2 linked regions of the Thiocystis violascens DSM 198 genome follow. The protein of the gene in region 2 interacts with the protein of the main gene of each other region in a pairwise test. Links are inferred from orthologs where the notes say so. Each region holds a gene or a part of one and is shown on either strand. Other genes may lie near its edges.

What was found.
Region 1: the proteins of ndk (region 2) and THIVI_RS16435 interact in binary tests that used the Escherichia coli proteins (3 or more experiments, as listed by UniProt). The link is inferred for Thiocystis violascens DSM 198 from one-to-one orthologs.

The regions. Positions count from the first base shown.
Region 1 is NC_018012.1:3,700,701-3,707,807, reverse strand. Bases 3,775-6,577 are described here. They hold THIVI_RS16435 (5-formyltetrahydrofolate cyclo-ligase), read right to left. Parts: upstream 5,600-6,577; coding sequence 4,949-5,599; downstream 3,775-4,948. Other genes in these bases: THIVI_RS16420 (UPF0149 family protein), read left to right, coding at 6,561-6,577; THIVI_RS16425 (TIGR02449 family protein), read right to left, coding at 6,187-6,396; THIVI_RS16430 (cell division protein ZapA), read right to left, coding at 5,813-6,190; THIVI_RS16440 (EAL and HDOD domain-containing protein), read right to left, coding at 3,775-4,952. Outside these bases: nitrogen fixation negative regulator NifL, read left to right, coding at 462-2,102; nif-specific transcriptional activator NifA, read left to right, coding at 2,120-3,706; more of THIVI_RS16440, read right to left, coding at 3,681-3,774; more of THIVI_RS16420, read left to right, coding at 6,578-7,088; pepP (Xaa-Pro aminopeptidase), read left to right, coding at 7,085-7,107. UniProt on the Escherichia coli protein: Involved in the removal of 5-formyltetrahydrofolate.
Region 2 is NC_018012.1:2,990,437-2,997,532, reverse strand. The notes cover bases 2,868-5,659. They hold ndk (nucleoside-diphosphate kinase), read left to right. Parts: upstream 2,868-3,945; coding sequence 3,946-4,374; downstream 4,375-5,659. Other genes in these bases: pilW (type IV pilus biogenesis/stability protein PilW), read left to right, coding at 5,482-5,659; rlmN (dual-specificity RNA methyltransferase RlmN), read left to right, coding at 4,388-5,485; THIVI_RS13275 (PhoX family protein), read right to left, coding at 2,868-3,627. Outside these bases: THIVI_RS13280 (hypothetical protein), read right to left, coding at 5-1,702; more of THIVI_RS13275, read right to left, coding at 1,780-2,867; more of pilW, read left to right, coding at 5,660-6,261; THIVI_RS13255 (RodZ domain-containing protein), read left to right, coding at 6,276-7,096. UniProt on the Escherichia coli protein: Major role in the synthesis of nucleoside triphosphates other than ATP. The ATP gamma phosphate is transferred to the NDP beta phosphate via a ping-pong mechanism, using a phosphorylated active-site intermediate.

The sequences.
Region 1 (7,107 bases), 710 kb from region 2 along the record:
ATATGTCCCTGCGCGTCAAACTTGATGAGTCAGTAAATGCAAAGGCGATGCCATCGATTTCCAGAGACGTGTCGCGCGCCTCCCGGCGACCCTTCGCGGTGAGGATGCAGGCGCCAGGAGTCCGTCGAAACAAAGGCTTAATTGAACGGAGATGACGGGTTGGAGCGGCCAGTCGCGGTTCATGTCGGAGGCGAACATCGATCTCCCCGCGACGTCGTCCTGTCATGACGGCAACAGAATTTTTGTTGCAGTGCAGTGCGATTGTTGGAAAACTCACAGCGTCTTTTCCGTCGCTTGCACTCAAGTACTCGCGACGGAAAGATCATCCGGTTTGTTTTTTGCCTAAATTTTTCATCTTTTAAACCGCGTCCCGCCGTGCGTCGTGGGCGACCAGCGAGGCTGGAGTCATCCGCAACCGCGTCTGGCACGCTGGACGCAGTTTAAAATATCAGGAGAACGCCGTGCCGGTTCGACATGCCCCGGAGCCCGTCCAGCAGGCCGTGATCAACGCGCTGAGCGCCTTTCTCGCCTCGCCCCCGGACGGCACCCCGCCGGAACTGGTTGAGGCGCTGGCCCTCATGGGCGGCAATGCGACCGACCCGCTGCCGCCGCGGCTCTTCTACGAGGCGGTCGAACAGTCGCCGATCGCCATCTCGATCACCGATGCCAGGGCGACGATTCTCTATGCCAATCTCGCCTTTGAGGCCCTGACCGGTTACAGCCGCGAGGAGGTGCTGGGCCAGAACGAAGCGATCCTGTCCAATAACGCGACCCCGGCCACGGTCTACGAGCATCTGTGGCGGACCATCGAGCGCAAACAGACCTGGACCGGCACCCTGGTCAACCGCACCAAGCAAGGCGGCGATTACCTGGCGGAGCTGATCATCTCGCCGGTGCTGGGGCGCGATGGCGGACTCCAGTATTTCCTCGGCATGCACCGCGACGTGACTAAGGTGCACGAGCTGGAAGGCGCGCTACGCCAGCAGAAGGCGCGCATCGAGACGGTGCTGGACGCCGCGCCCGTGCTGGTCGTGCTGCTCGACCGCGAGGGCAGGGTCATCCTCGACAATCAGGAATACAAAAAACTGCTCGGCGATCTGCGCGGCAAGGAACCGGTCGATGTCCTGCGCGCGGCGATCGGCGAGCAGATCGGCAGCGACCCCTTCGCGGCCTGTCTCGACGGTCGCGGTTTCAAGAATGTCGAGGTCAGCATCGACATCCGCGGGCATCAGGGACCGCGCTGGTTCTCCTGCTCGGGGACGCCGGTCGATGAGTCCGACCCCACGGCGCGTAGCTATTTCGGTCAATTGGCCCCTGGAGAACGCCGTCTGCTCATCCTGGCCAACGATGTCACCGGGCGTCATCGCGAGATCGAGCGCGCGCAACTGGAACATCTGCGCGCGAGCCTGGCCGAACAGCAGTTGATGCACGGCATGCGCGAGGCGCTGGCCGCGGCCATCTATCAAATTCAGGTGCCGCTCAATGTCATCAACGCCGCCGCCGGCATGCTGCGCAGCGGCGCGGGGAACGTGGAGACCCTGGCGGGGATGCTCGACCAGATCAGCGATTCCGGCGCGCGCGCGCTGGCCACTTTGAGCGCGGCCCTGCCCGAGGGACCGCGCGAGGCCGGCGTCATGGTCAATGTCAACGCGTTGTTGCGACAAGTGCTCGAACTGGAGACCGAACGCCTGCTGGCGACCGGTATCGTGGTGGATTGGCAGCCGGCCTCCGTCCTACCCGAACTGCCCGGCCACCAGAACCAGTTGCGCTCATTGTTCAAACATCTGATTGATAACGCCATCCAGGCGCTGCGCGAGTCCAGCCGTCCGCAGCGCGAGCTGCGCCTGAGCACCCGTCGCCTGGACAGCAGCGTGGAGATCGAGATCCAGGACAATGGTCCGGGCATCGCCTCCGAGGACCGCTACCGGGTTTTCGAGCCCTTTTTCATCGGTTGGCGCAACCGTCGCGGCCGGGCCGGAATGGGGCTCGCGCTGGCCCAGGAAATCGCCAACGCCCATGGCGGATCGATCGAGGTCGATCCCGAGCAAACCGACGGCTGTCTGATCCGCGTGTCCCTGACCGCCGTGCTACCGGACGAATGACCTTGCCAGAACGAGCCATGAATTCTCCTGTCACCGATTTCGGCCATGCCGAGGACGCCCTGCGTCTCGCCTTGCTGGAGTCCCAACTGGCCGCGCTGTTCGAGGTGAGCAGCGTGCTGAGCCGTTCGTTGAATCTGCGCCAGACGCTGCGCGAGGTGCTCGGCGTCCTGCACGAGTGTGGGCGTATGGGTCACGGACTGGTCTGTCTGCTCGACGAAGAGCGCGGCGAACTCCTGATCAGCGCTATCCACGACAAGGACGCCGAACCCTTTGAAAAGATCAGCTACCAACCGGGCGAGGGCGTGATCGGACGCATCCTTTCCACCAACGCCCCCTGGATTTTGCCGCGGGTGGCCGACGAACCGAATTTTCTGGATCGTCTGAACCTCTACGATCCGAATCTTCCTTTTATCGGCGTCCCGATCCGCTGCGGGGATGATGGCGCGATCGGCGTCTTCGCCGCTCAGCCGCCCGCCGACGAGAGTCTACTTGCCGACCGGTCGCGCTTTCTCGAAATGGTTGCCAACCTGATCGGGCAGGCGGTCCGTCTTGCCCGCACCGTCGAGGCCGAACAGCAGGCGCTGCGCGAGGAGCGCGACAAACTGCGCCGCGAGGTCAAGGGCGCCCATGGGTTCGACAGCATCATCGGGCGTGCCAACAGCATGCGCCTGGTCTTCGATCAGGTGCGTCAGGTCGCCAAATGGAACACCACGGTGCTGATCCGGGGCGAATCCGGAACCGGCAAGGAACTGATCGCCAACGCCATTCATTACAATTCGCCGCGCGCGCGCGCCGCCTTCATCAAGCTCAACTGCGCCGCCCTGCCGGATAACCTGCTGGAGTCCGAGCTGTTCGGGCACGAAAAAGGCGCCTTCACCGGTGCCGTCAGTCTGCGCAAGGGACGCTTCGAGCAGGCCGACGGCGGCACGCTCTTTCTCGACGAGATCGGCGAAATCTCGCCCGCCTTTCAGGCCAAACTCTTGCGCGTCCTGCAGGAAGGCGAATTCGAGCGGGTTGGCGGAGGGCGGACACTGAAAGTCGACGTGCGGGTGATTGCCGCCACCAACCGCGATCTGGAGTCCGGGGTGCGCGCCGGCGAGTTCCGCGAGGATTTGTATTATCGCCTCAACGTCATGCCGATCCGCATGCCCGCACTGCGCGAGCGCATCGAGGATGTCCCGGATCTGGCGCGTTTTCTGGTCGACAAGGTCGCCCGTCTGCAGGGCCGCGAACTCGAAATCACCGACAGCGCGCTGCGTGTCCTGATGCGCTACGACTGGCCCGGCAACGTCCGCGAGCTGGAAAATTGCATGGAGCGCGCCGCGGTCATGAGCGAGCAGGGGATCATCGATCGGGATGTCATCAATCTGACCGGGATCGACGTGAGCGCCGGGGGCGCGGATTTTTCCCAGCCATCCGTCGTCACGGCGACAACCAGTCAGATCGATCTCAACGACCCCGATCTGGACGAGCGCGAACGGGTCATCGCCGCGCTGGAAGAGGCCGGCTGGGTCCAGGCCAAGGCCGCGCGCCTGCTCAACATGACCCCGCGCCAGATCGCCTATCGGATTCAGACGCTCAATATTCGGATGCGCCAGTTCTGATGCCCGTTTCGGACACGATCCCCATCGTCTCATTGGACCACTGAAGCGCCTCCAGGTAGGCGCGCAAATATTCGTCGCGGGGGATCTGGCTGTCGGCCAGCCCTTCCCAACGCCCCTGCTCGTATTCGACCACCTGTCGCAGTAACTCTCCCAGGATGCCTTCGCCTTCCAAGAGTGCGAGCTTGATCGGCAGGCTCAAGCCCAGATTGTCGAGCAGGGTCGGCATGTCGCTGTCCATCAGGGCGTCGATGAGCGAAAACAGACCCACGACAAACATCTGGTGCCGGATGTCAGGCTGGAATCGCTCGGCCAACAGTTCGCACATGCGCGCTCGGATCATGCAGGTGACGATCAATGCGCTCGGCTTGCCGTGGGCAACTTGCCCCATGAGGATCAGGTAGGCCCAGTTCCGGATCCGATCGATTCCGATCAGCGTGATGGCGTCCCGCAATGAATCGATCTCGCGCCGCCGGGCGAATGCCGCGCTATTGACGTAACGCAGCAGTTTGTAGGTCATGGTCACTTCTTGCGCGAGTACCCGCTCCAGATCCCGTACATCGCTGTCAGGATCCTCTAACTGCTGGATCAACCGTAAGACCACGGCCTGATTGGGCGGCAGGCCATGTTGCGCGACCATCTTTGGACGGCAATAGAAAAAGCCCTGGAAATAGTCGAATCCCAATGCCTGGCAACGCTCATGGAGTTCCTGTGTCTCCACGTTCTTCGCCACCACGCCGACATCATGGGAACGGAGCATGGCAAGCAGTTCCCGAAGCCGTGCCGGATCCTGTTTGAGCACATCGAGCTTGACGTAATCCGCGAGTTCCAGGAGAGGCTGGCGACCCGGGCGGGCGGCGAAGTCGTCCAGGGAGACTTTATGACCGAGATCCTTGAGTCTCCTCAGACCGGTCAGGATCTGGTCGTCGGGCTCCAGGTCTTCGCGGATTTCCAGCACGACCTGCCCCTCGAAAAAGGGCAACAGGGATGCGTCGACGATGAATCGGCGCGAAAGATTGACAAACGCCAGCGCGCTGCCAACCAAGGTGTCGATCCCGATATGCATAAAGCTCCCGAGAATCACCGCCGATGACGCAAGATCCTCGTCATCGATCCGGGCATGCTCCGTGTTGGCATGGCGGTACAGAAGCTCGTAGCCGATCACTCCCAGGCTCTGGTCATGGATTGGCTGTCTGGCGATATAGATATCAAGTGCGTCGCTGTCATTGCGCGAGTCGGTGATGGTCATGATGGCGCGATCCGGCTCTGAACGAGGCGGTCGCCCGCGGATGGCTTGGCATAGACCTGACGTTCCGTGACAACCGCATCCAGTGGAATGTCCCAGGGACTGGGTTCGATGCGCGCGACGCGCTGACATTCGTGGGCGATGCCGATCAAGCGGGGGCGTCTCCAGGAGCGGCGTTCTCTCAGATAGGCCAGGGAGCGATCATAGAAGCCGCCTCCCATGCCGATGCGATGACAGTCCGTATCGAAGCCTACCAGGGGCATCAGCACGAGCGCTAGATTCCAGGGGAGTTTGAGCTGGCGTCCGCGGGCCGTCGGTTCCGGGATGCCGAAGCGATTGGGGCGCATACGGTCTCCCGGACGGAAGCGCACGAACCAGATCTTTCCGCGTCCCCAACAGGTGTTGCGTGGTCTCAGGACGGGGAGATAGCACACTTTTCCGCGCTGGTTTGCGTACCGCAGGAGTGGGCGCGGATCCAACTCGCCGTCGGTCGGCCAATAGAAGGCAATGCGCCGGGCACGCAGAAAAAAACGATGGTGTTTGAGTTGTTTCGCCACGCTGGCGGCGTGTCGTCGATGCTGGCGGGGTTGCAGTCGCCGTCGCGCGGCTCGCAGCTCGCGTCGCGTTTGAGGTGGGAGATTGAGTGGCATGGAGCGAAAGGGACACCCCCCATTGACGCCGTTATCGGCCTTCGTTCTTGAACCAAGCGGTTCAAGTGGGGACAATTGGCTCGGCTTCAGGCTTTCCGCTCGATGACGGACATGCGCAACAGCCAAGCGGTCCTCATCCCCTGGGTAGCAATTAGGCTCAAGAAAATACCCAGGCCGTGATCGAGCGCTACAGGGGGTGTCTTGGGAATAAGGCTATACCCTTTCATTCGAGGCGTCCAGCAGTGGTTCCGCAGGTTCTGCAAGAGGGGTTTCGGCGGGTTGTTCAGCGGGCGGTTCGTTGGCGAGCGCCATCGAGATCCGCTCCTGAAGTTCGCGTAGACGCCGACCGGCATCCGGGTCGAGTCCAGGCTGCGCGCGTTGAAGCTGAATGAGGTCATGCGCGATGTTCAACGCCGCCATCACCGCGATGCGGTCGGTGCCGATCACCCGGCCATTTTGACGAATCTCGCGCATGCGATGGTCGAGCAGACGGGCCGACGCCTTCAAATCCTCCTGTTCATGTTGCGCACAAGCGATCCGATACTCTTTTTCCAGGATTTTGATACTGACCTGCAGCGGCTCGTCGCTCACAAATTTTCCTCCATTGCGCGCAACCGGGACAGCATGGCTTCGACGCGGCTACGGCTCTGCTCGGTTTTTTCGATCAATTCGCCGCGTTCGGCGACCAGGGTTTCCTGGCGCGCGCGCAGGGTGAGATTTTCCTCCCGGAGCCGTTGATTCAGGCGGATCAGGGCGTTTACCTGCTGCTCCAGTTCGTCGAGGTCGAAGTTGGCCAAAGTCCGCGGCTCCGTTGAAATTCCCTGCACTATAGAAGGGGCGTCGTGAGCGGTCAATCGGGCGGAAGCGCATGCTATGATTTAGCGGTTATTTCTCAACATTTGGGCGTATCCCCCAGGGTACGGAGGTTTCCACGGACATCGACTACGATCAGGTTGGCCGCTTGTTGGAGGTCAGCCCTTTAAATCCGTCACCCGGCGAAGCACATGGAATCCTGTGCGGTCTCCTCTGCGGTGGCGATCCGGATCCGCTGAACGCCTGGTTTCTGCAACTCCTGCCCGCTGCGGAACCTGCGGAGCCCGCCGATCCGCGGCTCGCCGGGGTCCGCGAAGGTCTGAGCGATCTGGCGACCGCGACTCAAAACGGGATACGCGATCCGGATCTGGGCTTCCATCCGCTCTTGCCGGACGACGACCGTCCGCTAGCCGAGCGCGCAACCGCGCTCTATGACTGGGTGCGGGGATTCCTCTTCGCCTTCGGCGTACTGGGCGTGGCGGTGTCCGATCTCTCCGAGCAGACCCGCGAGATTCTGCGAGATTTTACCGATCTGACGCGGATGGACCTCGATGATCTTGACGATGTCGAAGAAAACGAGGAGGCGCTGGCCGAAGTGATCGAATTTATCCGTGTGGCGGCAATGCTGATTCATGACGAGCGGGCGAGTCCAGGCGACGCGTCCGGGCAGCCATGAACGCGACCGAATACAAACG
Region 2 (7,096 bases):
CGCCTTATAGAACCGGTCTCGCCACGCCAGTCGCCTGGTTCTGAATGACCGATTCATGGACATTCGCCGGCGGAACGCTGGTGGCGTCCCGGCCTTGGTCGAATGACTGCTCCTGCACGATTACCCGATACGCCTTGTTGAGTGCCAGGGCGCGTTCCGCCGACGGCAGCAACAGCAGTCCGATGTCCTGGTGCAACGCCTCGACAAGATCCGGTCTCAATTGACCCTGTTCGTCGAAAAAGCGTTCGATGACCTCGGTGTTGGCGCGAAATTCGTCGCCCGCGCCATTGGCTTCCAGATAGCGGCTGTACTCGTGGGTGCCATCGGCCAGACGCGGCTCGGGAATGCCGCGTAGACCCTGCTGACTCCAGTGATACCAACCCTGCCGATAGGCGTCATGAGACAGTCGGCGGGGATAGGAAAAAATGGTGTCCGTGGTCGCCCCGATGCCGCCGTGACAACCAATGCAGAAAAGCGATTCCTCCTGGGATTGGGGCCGCAGATTCCCCGCGCTGTCTTCGATGAATCCCTGATAGACCCAGCCCTGCGAAAACAGACCGCGCTCGAAATCGCCCGGTACCGATTTCAGGATGTCCGCGTCCAGGGCCCGTTCGGCACCCTCCCGATCATTGATGCCTTTCAGTTCGGAATAGGTGTACCAGGACGATTTGCGGGCGTATCTCAGCTCCTTCATGCGTGGCGCCAGACGCACCTCGCCCTGCTCGTCCAGGTCGATATAGCGCACGCTGTGCAGGAACTCCGTGCCCTCGGGGAAGAGTCCGGCGGCGAGATGAATCTGACCCGCTTTCTGCAGTTCGCCCGCCCGCCCGACATAGGACATGAAGCGCTGCTCCAGGGGCGCCCAATCGAACTTCACCGTTCGCGCCTCGGCAAGTTGACCATCCTTGTCCAGATCGACACCCAGGCTGGATTCGTCGACCGGGTCGATCATTATGTCCTGACGCCGGACCAGCGCTTCGACGATGGCCAGGTTGGTCCGGTAGACCAGCGGATCGAATTGGCCCTCGCGGTTTTCCCGAAAGGGGGCGGACAGGCGGATGAGCACGTCGTCGGTCGAGCCGTTGGTGGGCCAGAAGGTGCCCGGAAAGGGGTAATAGGAGAAGGCCCGCCAGCCGGTATAGACGCCCGCGGGATCGCGGTCGAAACCCTGGTCGTCGAACTGGAACAAGGCGTCGGGAATGTAGCCGTCCCAGCGGCCATCGCCCTGATGATCCCAGTTCGCGGGCAATTCGCCGGCCAGCGTCTCGGCCAGCGGAATACGTCCGGTCGCGTCGCGATAATTATCGGTGCGGACGTAGTCGAGAATCTCGGCATCGCCGATCGCGGCCACCTCGGCGCGGCGGTCGACGAACAGATTGCGCCAGGGGTTTTGCAGTGCGGCTTCGGGCAGACTGTAGTTCTGCTGAAGGTCGCTGTCGTCCAGGTAGGTCGGGATCCGGCCGCGGGTGTGACAGGTGAAACAGGGGTTGAAGACCTTGCCTGTCGCATCCTCGGTCTTGGTATAGCACTGAGAGCTGATGTAGGCCGTGAGATTTTCGATGCGGGTGTCGGTCAGATCGGGGTGAGGCGCATCCGACTCCGCCCGTGCGCTGGAAAACCCGCAGCCGGAAACGAGCAGGACGCACAACAGGAAGAGATGCCCGCCTGTTCCTGTCATGGTCAATGGACATGGCCGTTTCATCGGAGTGACTCCTTAAAAATGAAAATGGGCGCGCGGGATGCGATCGCCGCGCGCCCTCATGAAGTCCCGCGATCAGGCTATTGGTCGAGGCGCGGGAAGGGTCCGATGTAGCCGATGTGCGACTCCTTGTCATCCGGACTCGCGGCCTGATCGGCATCCGATTCGCCGTAAGGGTGCTGGGTCACCAGCGTCAGGTAGCCGAAGCCATTGATATTGGTATGCCAGAACGGCGACGTGGTCTCCGCGCCAAAGGGCGTGGTGGCGATGCGGGTCAGTTCGCTGGTATGGAGGTCGTAGCTCCAGACGGCATCGTTTTGGTGGCCGCTGGTGTCTTCGCCGATGACCAGCGATTTGTATTTGGGAAGGTAAGTCACATTGTCCGGGGAGGCGATCCCGTCGACATCGCAGGTGTTTTCGGACAGTTCGGTGCCGGTGTAATCCTTCGGCGTTCCCACCACGACGCCATACATATTGTGGGCGACATAATCGCTGTCGATCAGCTTGCCACGGCTGTCCTTGACCCGCCGCTTGACATCCATGCCATAGACCGCGCCGCACTTGTTCACCGTATCCAGCCGAATGTGGTTGGGGCCGCCGATGTCCCGGTCATCGCCATCCATCATGCCGTAACGTAGCTCGCTCATAGCGACGTAGAGCACCTTGTCGTCCGGGTTGTAGGTCAGGCCTTCTTCCTTGCGGAACTCGGTGGTCGCCCCCAGGTGCGCGGCATAGAGACGGGTCTCCAGACGCGATGCCAGCTTGTTCTTGCCGTTTTTCAGGCGGGTGCAGAGCAGGCCTTCATCGTAGGTATTGGTGCTGGTAAAGCCGTCTGGGCAGGTTCCCGCTGCCGCATCGAGCGGTTCGGCGCGCTCGAAAAGATCGGCGAAGGTCGTTTTGTTTTCGAGAGCGGCGCGGATTTCGTCATTGGTGGCGTGCCCAAGACTGATCCACTCGATATCGGCGCTGCCCGGGCCTTCTCCGGAGGTCTGCTCCCAGCGCGCGGCATAGAGGGTGCCAGCGCTCAGATTCCGCGGACGATCGGCGACGAACATGAACAGACCGACATTGGGACCGTCGTCGGAGAGGTAGACAGTACGGTTGTCGGGCATGACATAGGCCAGTTCATGCGCGAAGCGACCCATGGCGTAATGCTTGGTCACGGTGTGCGCGCCATCGCCGGAAGTCACCTTGATCTCGGGCGTCCAGCCAAAGTAATACCCCAGATAGGCGGCGTTGGCGGCGGTGTTCTCGACCTTGTTGTAGTCCGCGATGCCCTGGATATGCGCATCGTGCCAGGTCGGATCGTCGAACCAGGCGCGGTTTTCGGCCCGCAGGTTCATGATCGCCATGGGCGGTTCGTATTCCTCGGAACCCAGGTGCGTGCCCCAGGGCGTGGTCATGCCGGCGCAATTGACATAGGTTCCGAATTCATCCGAAAAATCCACCGAGCGCGTGGCAACGGCGGACAGATTGCCGCTCTTATCCTGCGCTAGCTTGGTGACATAGGCGCCGCCCACGCTGCATTCCAACTGGGTCACGGCAAACAGATCCGAGCCGTATTTCAGCAGCGAGGTGTGATCCGGTCCCGAGCCATTGGTGCAGATCCAGGGGCTGCCGTCTTCTTGCCGGAGCGGCTGGCCATCCATGTCTTTCAGCAGGCCGAAGGTCTCGAACTGGCCCTTCTCGCCGCCGAGCAGCGGCAGGCGCTGATTGGTCCGCACCAGATCCCGATATCCGATGTCATGAGTCGTACCCTGGATGACGACGGAATCGGATGCGCGAATCTCGCGTTTTTCATCCTGCGTCACTGGAACCGTGACTTCGGAAAACTCCAGACTTCCCAGATCCGCGGATGTCTGTGTGCAGCCGAGCGCCAGCAGTAAGGCAGGCAGGCTGCACAGGGTTTTGTTGAACGACTGATTCATGAATTGTTTTCCTGACATGAGTGATAAATCTGATGGCTTGAGCCGGAACAGGCCGTGCAACCGAGCATTGGCCCCCCATCCTAAAAAAGCGACATGAAAAACGGATCAGGAAACCGTGAAGATTCAGTGACCGAATCATGACGGGCAGAGACAATGGGATGACTGGCATTGCCCGGTACAGTCGCTAACGCTAAACTTGGCGATTGATTCGATCCGAACGACGACGACCCGTCCGCCATGCATCAAGCGGGCGGGATCGCTCATCACTCGCCCTTGTCGATTTCCGACGCCTCCTTCAACGCCCGATCCGGAGCCCGCATGGCCACAGAGCGCACCCTTTCCATTATCAAACCCAATGCCGTCGCCAAGGACGCCATTGGCGCCATCCTGAGCCGCTTCGAGGCCGCCGGTCTGAAGATCGTCGCCGCGCGCATGCTGCACCTGAGCCGCGAACAGGCCTCCGCCTTTTATGCCATTCATCAGGGCAAGCCGTTCTTCGAGGAACTGGTTGGTTTCATGACCTCCGGCCCGGTCATGGTCCAGGTGCTGGAAGGCGAGGACGCCGTCGCCAAGAACCGCGACATCATGGGCGCCACCAATCCGGCCAATGCCGCGCCCGGCACCATCCGCGCGGATTTCGCCGACTCCTTCACCGAAAACGCCGCGCATGGCTCGGATGCCCCGGAGACGGCGGAAGTCGAAATTGCCTTCTTCTTCCCGGAAGGCGTTTGCCCACGCACCCGCTAACAGGCCACCGTCCATGACGACCGCCGGAACCAAGCCCAACCTGCTGAATCTGAACCTCGCCGACTGCGAGGCGCTGGTCGTCGGGCTGGGCGTCAAGGCGTTTCATGGACGCAATCTGTTCAAGTGGGTTCACAAGCATGGCGTCGTCGAGTTCGACGCCATGACCGATCTTTCCCGGTCGTTGCGCGAAACCCTGCGCGAGACCGTGGAGATCCGTTTGCCGCGCATCGTCGAGGCCCATCCCTCCGAAGACGGCACCATCAAATGGATCATGGAACTTCATGACGGACAGCGCATCGAGACCGTCTTCATCCCCGAAGGACGGCGCAGCACCATCTGCGTCTCCTCGCAAGTGGGTTGTGCGCTGGAGTGCGCCTTCTGCGCGACGGCCCGGCAGGGCTTCAATCGCAACCTGGCCGTGAGCGAGATCATCGGTCAGGTCTGGCATGCCGCGCGCCAGCTCGACAAACCGCCGACCAACGTGGTGATGATGGGCATGGGCGAGCCGCTCGCCAATTTCGAGTCCGTGGTCAAGGCCATGGACATCATGCAGGACGATCTCGCCTATATGCTGGCCAAGCAGCGGGTGACGCTGAGCACCTCCGGCATCGTGCCGAACATCTATCGGCTGCGCGAGGTCAGCGACGTCTCGCTGGCCGTCTCGCTGCATGCGCCGAACGACGCGCTGCGCGATCAGTTGGTTCCGATCAACCGCAAATACCCGCTGGCCGAACTGCTGCCCGCGTGCAAAGCCTATATTGGTCAGGACAAGCGCCGCAAAGTCACCTGGGAGTACGTCATGCTCGACGGCATCAATGACAGTCTCGCGCACGCCAAGCAACTGATTCGTCTGCTCGAAGGCATTCCGTCCAAGCTCAATCTGATACCCTTCAATCCCTTCGCCGGGAGCGACTTCGGCACCTCGCCCCCCGAGCGCATCGAGGCGTTCCGCCTGCGGCTCACGCGCGCGGGGATCTTTGCGATGACGCGCAAGACGCGCGGCGACGAGATCGCCGCCGCCTGCGGGCAGTTGGTCGGTCGGGTGGAAGACCGCACGCGTCGGCTCGGTCGGGTGGTGGTCGAGGCCGGCCCCAGGGTGGCGACCGGATGAACCGTCACCCGCTTCAATCCGTCATGATCGTCGGGCTCTGCCTCCTGCTGGCCGGTTGCGGCGGCAAGAAAACCATCCAGCAAAACGACGAGTCGCTCGGATTGGATCCCGAGGACAGCCCTGCCGAGCTTTACGTCCGCATGGCCGAGGAATACTACAACCGCGGTCAGACCGAGGTCGCCTTTCGGCGCGCCCAGCAGGCTATCGAGGCCGACGCGAAATATCCGCGCGCCCACGTCTGGGTGGCGTTTCTCTACGAGGAAATCGGGCAGGCCGAGCGTGCCCGGCAGCACTATGAAAAGGCGTTGAAGCTCTCGCCCAATAATTCGGATGTCCGTTATGCCTACGGTTCCTACGAGTGCCGTCAGAAGCGTTACGCGGAGGCCGATGAACAATTTAAAAAAGCGCTGGCGAACCCGCTCTACGCGACCCCCTGGATCGCCATGACCAACGCTGGCAACTGTGCCGCTAGCGCGGGCAATGCCAGCAAGGCCAAGGAGTATTATCGCGCGGCCATCGCCGCGAATCCGAATTTCGGTCCCGCGCTGGCCAGGCTGGCCGAGCTCGAGTACAAAGGCGGCGACGCGAAGACCGCGAAGGGCTATCTGGATCGGTATTTCGAGCCGAACACGGTGCGCACGCCGGCAACGGCCTATCACGCGCTCTTGGTCGGAGCACAGGTCGAGCGTCAACTCGGCAACCGCAAGCGCGCTGCGTATTTCGATCAGATGCTGAAAACCAATTTCCCTCAAGCGCCCAAAACCCGAGAGTTCTAGGGGTCCGTATTGCCATGAACCAAATGACAGCCAATGATTCGGACGATCGCAAGGTCGTCGATCTCGTCGAGAGTCCCGGCCGGCGGTTGCGGGTGCAGCGCCAGTCGCGCGGAATCGAGATCGAGCGCATTGCCACGCAACTCCATTTACGCAACGATGTTGTGGAAGCGCTTGAGCAGGATCGCTACGACGCGCTTCCTGCCCCGGTCTATGTCGCCGGATACCTGAGAAATTACGCGCGTTTGATCGGGCTCGACCCGACCTCGATCGTCAACGCTTACTATGCCGCGACTCCGCAGGCCGATCATCGGATGACGCAGGTCGTCCAAACGCAGGGGGCACGTCGCGATCGCCAACCCGGAAACCTTCGGGGGCGTCTGATCGGTTTGGCCATTGCTGGCGCGGCGATCGTCACGTTGACTCTGTGGTGGCAGAATCGCGCCGACCAGGGAGTGGGATTCAGCTCGGATTGGCTGCAATCGCTGTTCGGCCAAGCCCAAAGCCAGATGGCGGCGGCGGAGGAGGAGCAGGGCCGAGACGAGGCGTCCCCGGCCACCGAGTTCGATGCGCCCGAACCAGGCGCCGCGGAGCCGGTCCTCGCCGAGCAGCCGACGACGGCGCCCGCCGATACCACCGAGTCCGACGCACCGACCCCGATTCCGGTCTCGCTGACGACTTCAACGCCAACCCCGCTAACCGCGCCCGAGCCTGTTTTGGCGCAATCTGGTGGCGTGCCAGGGCCGTTGCGGCCAGAGGCTGCGGGAGTCGCTGACACCGCCGAGGAGCCCGAAACCGCTGTCGTCACTCCCGCCAGCGCGACCGAGGTCGTGCTCGA